2 regions of the Streptomyces sp. NPDC051740 genome follow, and region 2 is predicted to be linked to the other one. Evidence: riboswitches for the same ligand, from Rfam matches in the RefSeq annotation. Region 2 holds a riboswitch; the other holds the start of a gene.
The links. A riboswitch is a leader RNA that binds a small molecule or an ion and turns the genes downstream of it on or off. The one in region 2 is predicted to bind cyclic di-AMP.

Region 1 (2,925 bases), on a different contig from region 2:
GGCCGCCCGTTCGCGCAGCCGCAGCACGGGCAGGGTGGCGATGCCCTCGCGCAGGTCGGTACCGGGGGTCTTGCCGGACTCGTGGGAGTCGGAGGCGATGTCCAGGACGTCGTCGGCGAGCTGGAAGGCGACGCCGAGCCGCTCGCCGTACTGGGTCAGCACGTCCACGACCGTCTCGTCGGCGCCGGACATCATCGCGCCGAACCGGCAGGCGACGGCGACCAGCGAGCCGGTCTTGCCGCCGAGCACGTCCAGGTAGTGGTCGACCGGGTCGCGGCCGTCCTGCGGTCCCGCGGTCTCCAGGATCTGCCCGGTGACCAGCCGCTCGAACGCCTCGGCCTGCACCCGCACGGCCTCGGGACCGAGGTCGGCCAGGATGTGCGAGGCCCGCGCGAAGAGGAAGTCGCCGGTGAGGACCGCGACGGAGTTGCCCCAGCGGGCGTTCGCGCTGTCGACGCCGCGCCGCACCTCGGCCTCGTCCATCACGTCGTCGTGGTACAGCGTGGCCAGATGGGTGAGCTCCACGACCACGGCCGAGGGCACGACGCCGGGCGCGTAGGGGTCGCCGAACTGGGCGGCGAGCATCACGAGCAGCGGACGGAACCGCTTGCCGCCGGCCCGCACCAGGTGCTGGGCGGCTCCCGTGATGAAGGGGACCTCACTCTTGGTGGCCTCGAGCAGCCCTTCCTCGACAGCCGTCATTCCGGCCTGGACATCGGCTTCCAGAGCCTGGTCCCGCACGCTCAGCCCGAACGGCCCGACGACGGTCACGAGGGGTCTCCTGTCTGCTGGTGTCCACTGGCGGTTACACGGAATGTCGATAGGTCGCTGCCATCACTCAAGTCAGCGTATCCGGTCATGTTTCGATCACCGCCAGCGCCCGGCGTTACGGGCAGGGCGGTACGGGATCAGGAACGGAGTGCTTTTGATCGGTTGATAACAACGGACATTCTTCGGCTTTCCCGGACGTAGCAATCCACTCCTCGACCCGGCTCCGGACCCGCCTGCCGGGCCCCGCCTCGCCACGCGAACCATCCTGCCCGCCCCGGCGTCCGATTTGCCGCAAATGAAGAGCTAATTCACCTTGGCGAAAAATGCGCTCACAGGTAATCCCCAGTGAAGTGGGTCACGCGCGACCCGGCGCCCCCATCGCCCGTCGCCACTCGCCTTTCGCCTTTCCCCGGCGCCGAGTTGACCCTTGGCAGCAGCAAAGGATCAAGCGTCCCAAAACCCCCATCACAAGATCAAACGGCACCTTCTGTGATGCCCGCGCTTGTTCCCGACATGTGCTCTCGCATACGTTCCGGGCCTGCCGGGTGGACGCCTAATCCTGCCGCCGCCCGCATCACACCCGACGACGAACTCGAGACGGCAGGAGTGGGGGACCCAGGTAAGCCGCCGCACCGGACTTCGCACCGGGACGGCTAGGGGTGAAGCCATGCCCGCAGGGGCACGGCCGGGCACTCTCCCGCCCGAACCCGACAGCTCACCTCGCAGGCGTAGGAGAGGAACCCAGACATGCCTGCTTTCGGTCAGCTCAACCGCTTCGGCAACCGCCGCCTCGCCCGTTCCCTCGCCGTCGCCGGCGCCGGCGTCGCCGTGGTCGCCCTGCCGCTGTTCGGCGCGACCGGCGCCTCCGCGGCCACCACCGAGCCGACGGCGCCGACGACCGCCGCCTCCGTGACGGCGTACCCGGACAACCTCGACGGCTGGATCCGCGAGTCGCTGGACATCATGGCGCAGCAGGGCATCCCGGGCAGCTACGACGCCATCCACCGCAACATCATGCGCGAGTCCTCCGGCAACCCGTACGCCATCAACAACTGGGACTCCAACGCCGCCGCCGGCACCCCGTCGAAGGGCCTGCTGCAGGTCATCGACCCGACCTTCGCGGCCTACCACGTGCCCGGCACCGCCTTCGACCCGTACGACCCGGTCGCGAACATCACGGCGGCCTGCAACTACGCGGCCGACCGCTACGGCTCCATCGACAACGTCTTCGGCGCGTACTGAGCCACCCGCTGACGGGCGAGCGTCATCGCCCCGCCGAACAGTCGCTCGAGGACGACGGCCACGCCGTCGTCCTCGTTCGACGTGGTGACCTCGTCCGCCACCGCCTTCAGTTCGGGATGCGCGTTGGCCATGGCGACGCCGTGGGCCGCCCAGGCGAACATGGGGACGTCGTTCGGCATGTCGCCGAAGGCGATCGTCCGCGCCGGGCTCACCCCCAGGTGCTCGGCGGCCAGCGCCAGCCCGGTCGCCTTGGTCACCCCGCACGGCTGGAGCTCCACGGTGCCCGGCCCCGACATGGTGACCGTGGCCAGTGACCCGACCACCGACCGGGCCGCCGCCGCCAACGCGTCGTCGGACAGGTCCGGATGGCGCAGCAGCACCTTGCTGATCGGCCGGTCCCACAGCTCGGCCCGCCGCTCGACCCGCACCGCGGGCAGGGTCGGGTGCGGCATCAGATAGCCGGGCTCGATCAGCGTCAGCCCGTCGGCCCCGTCCTGGTCGACCGCGGCGTACACCTCCCCCACCTCGGCCTCGATCTTGCCGAGCGCGGTCTCCGCCAGTTCCCGGTCCAGCGTGACGGACCACAGCAGCCGGTGCGCGCCGGCGTCGTACACCTGCGCGCCCTGTCCGCACACCGCGAGCCCCGTGCAGCCCAGGTCGTCCAGGAGCGGCCGCACTCTGGGGGCCGGGCGCCCCGTCACCACGAGGTGCCGGGCGCCGGCCCGCTCCGCCCGCGCGAGCGCGGCGAGGGACCGGTCGGAGAGGGTGTCGTCGCCGCGCAGCAGCGTCCCGTCCAGGTCGGTGGCGATGAGTGAGTACGCGGTGGGTGCGGCCATGATCAGAGAATACGGACAAGCCGACGGTCCGATTCACCGTGCCCGTTTGCGCTCGCTTTGAGTGCGGTTCCCTTCT
Region 2 (2,925 bases):
CGGGTCACCACGAATCCCTCGGCCTCCAGCGTGCGCAGCGCCTCCCGGACGGGGACGCGGGAGACTCCGTAACGGCGGGCGAGCACTTCCTCGGTGAGCCGGCCGCCGCGCTCGTGGACACCCGCGACGATGTCGTCCCGGATCGCCGTGCACACCGAGTGCGCGGGAATGCGCATGACGAACCTCCGGATTAATCCCCGTGAAACGTCGACGATTGACGTGTGTTCCGCGACTCTATTGCAATCGGCGGGAATTCACGACGGCGGGCCGGAATCCATGCATATTTTTTGGACAAGTGATGCGGCGGTGCCCGGAAACACCGATGCCCCGGCTCGGGGAGCCGGGGCATCGGGAAGCGGGCGGGTCAGAGGTTCACGCCGTGCGCGCGGAGGTAGGCGACGGGGTCGAGGTCGGAGCCGTAATCGGCGCCCGTGCGGGCCTCGAAGTGCAGATGCGCGCCCGTGACGTTGCCGGTGGCGCCGGAGAGGCCGATCTGCTGCCCGGCGGCCACCTGCTGGCCCACCGAGACGCCGATGGACGACAGGTGGGCGTACTGGGTGTACGTGCCGTCGTGCATCTTGATGACGACCTGGTTGCCGTACGAGCCGCCCCAGCCGGCCTCGACCACGGTGCCGACGCCGACCGACTGGACGGGGGTGCCGGTCGCGGCGTGGAAGTCGACACCGGTGTGACTGCCGGAGGACCACAGCGAGCTGCCGGCCTGGTAACCGGTCGAGACGTACGAGCCGGCGATCGGGGAGACGAAGGTGTTGAGGCGCTCGCGCTCGGCCTCCCGCGCGGCGCGCTCCTTCTCCGCGCGGGCCTCCTCGGCCGCCTCGGCGGCCTTCTCGCGCGCGGCCTCCTCGGCGGCCTTCCGCGCGGCGGCCTCGGCCGCCTCCCGGGCGGCCTCGTGCTGGGCGGCCGCCTGGGCGTCGATCCGGTCGGCGACCGCGTCGCCGAGGGTGACGACGGGCGTGAGGCCGGTCTGTGCGGCAGCGGGCTCGGCGGCGAGCGCGGGGGCCGCGAGGGAGCCGACGACGCCGGTGGTGGTGAGCGCCGCGACGCCCGCCACGCGGGCGGTGCCGCGCTGCGTCCGGCTGGGACGACGGTGCTTGCCCGGGGCGCGGGTGAACGCCATGTACAGGCTGGTCCTTTCCTTCCCTCTCGCCTACCGGGTTAGCTGACGGGTTCGGAGCAGGAAGGTCTCCTACGGGCCCCCTCGCGACACGCGCGGGCGTCCGATTCACCCCAGGGACTGCGGTGGGTCCCCGGCTCCCCCGGCTCGCGCCGTAGGGGGACTCGGCGATGGCTGTCCGGTGCCGCGGGTGCGGCGCACTGCCCGACGAACAGCCCGGATGACGCTAAGCGGGCCGTCTCCCGATCCTCAAACGAATCCCGGTTTTTGTAGCGCATCCCACAGGCCAGACAGGCAACTTCCGCCCCGATTCGGGCATAAGCGGGCCCTGGTGGCTTTCGTGTCACCAGGGCCCCACGCGCGCGTGCGTCCTCGCCGCTCGCTACTCGGCCGTCACGACGGTGACTTCACCGATGCCGAGGGCCTCGACGGGTGCCTTGATCTGCGCCGCGTCACCGACGAGGACGGTCACCAGGCGGTCCACCGGGAAGGCGTTCACGACGGCCGCGGTGGCCTCCACGGTGCCGGTCGCGGCCAACTGCCGGTACAGGTCGGCCTGGTAGTGGTCGGGCAGGTGCTGCTCGACCTGGTCGGCCAGGGTGCTCGCGACGGCCGCGGCGGTCTCGTACTTGAGCGGCGCCACGCCCACGAGGTTCTGCACCGCGACATCGCGTTCGTCGTCGGTGAGCCCGTCGGCGGCGAGCGTGCGCAGCACCGTCCACAGGTCCTCGAGGGCGGGGCCGGTGTTCGGGGTGTCGACGGAGCCGCTGATGGCCAGCATCGCCGCGCCGGTGCCGTCCGGGGCGGACCTGAGGACCTGGCCGAACGCCCGTACGCCGTAGGTGTAGCCCTTCTCCTCGCGCAGCACGCGGTCCAGGCGGGAGGTGAGGGTGCCGCCGAGGCAGTACGTGCCGAGCACCTGCGCGGGCCACACGCGGTCGTGCCGGTCCGCGCCGATACGGCCGATCAGCAGCTGCGTCTGGACGGCGCCGGGGCGGTCCACGATCACGACGCGCCCGGTGTCGTCGGCGACCACCGGCGGAACGGGCCGCGGCTGCGCCGAGGAGCCGGTCCAGGCGCCCAGGGTGTCGCCGAGCAGGGCGTCCAGGTCGATGCCGGTGAGGTCGCCGACGACCACGGCGGTCGCCGTGGCGGGGCGGACGTGCTTCTCGTAGAAGGCGCGGACGGCCGCGGAGTCGATGCCGGTGACCGTCTCCTCGGTGCCCTGGCGCGGACGCGACATACGGGCACTCGCCGGGAACAGCTCCTTGGAGAGCTCCTTGGCGGCGCGGCGGGAGGGGTTGGCCAGCTCGTGCGGGATCTCGTCGAGGCGGTTGCGGACCAGCCGCTCGACCTCGCTGTCGGCGAACGCCGGCGCCCTGAGCGCGTCGGCGAGCAGCCCGAGTCCCTTGGTGAGCCGGGAGGCCGGGACCTCCAGGCTGAGGCGGACGCCGGGGTGGTCGGCGTGCGCGTCCAGGGTGGCGCCGCAGCGCTCCAGCTCGGCGGCGAACTCCTCGGCGGAGTGCTTGTCGGTGCCCTCGGAGAAGGCCCGCGCCATGATCGTGGCGACACCGTCGAGACCGGCCGGCTCGGCCTCCAGGGGCGCGTCGAGGAGCACCTCGACGGCGACGACCTGCTGGCCGGGGCGGTGGCAGCGCAGCACGGTCAGGCCGTTGTCGAGCGTGCCGCGCTCGGGGGCCGGGAAGGCCCAGGGCTTGGCGTCGCCCGCCTGCGGCTGCGGGTGGAAGTCCATCGTGGCGAGCTCGGTCACTTCGCCGCCTCCTCGTTCT

Region 1: another riboswitch for cyclic di-AMP. It lies ahead of ACIA6T_RS00620 (transglycosylase SLT domain-containing protein); the one in region 2 lies ahead of ACIA6T_RS27030 (M23 family metallopeptidase).

What each region holds. Positions count from the first base shown of each region.
Region 1 covers NZ_JBITCL010000001.1:130,527-133,451, reverse strand. Annotated here, with positions in the region: gene ACIA6T_RS00625 (polyprenyl synthetase family protein) at 1-771, opposite strand, end outside; cyclic di-AMP (ydaO/yuaA leader) riboswitch at 1,346-1,513, shown strand; gene ACIA6T_RS00620 (transglycosylase SLT domain-containing protein) at 1,519-2,013, shown strand; gene ACIA6T_RS00615 (HAD family hydrolase) at 1,977-2,849, opposite strand.
Region 2 covers NZ_JBITCL010000019.1:18,103-21,027, forward strand. Annotated here, with positions in the region: gene ACIA6T_RS27025 (GntR family transcriptional regulator) at 1-176, opposite strand, end outside; gene ACIA6T_RS27030 (M23 family metallopeptidase) at 365-1,138, opposite strand; cyclic di-AMP (ydaO/yuaA leader) riboswitch at 1,151-1,315, opposite strand; gene ACIA6T_RS27035 (M16 family metallopeptidase) at 1,518-2,906, opposite strand; gene ACIA6T_RS27040 (M16 family metallopeptidase) at 2,903-2,925, opposite strand, start outside.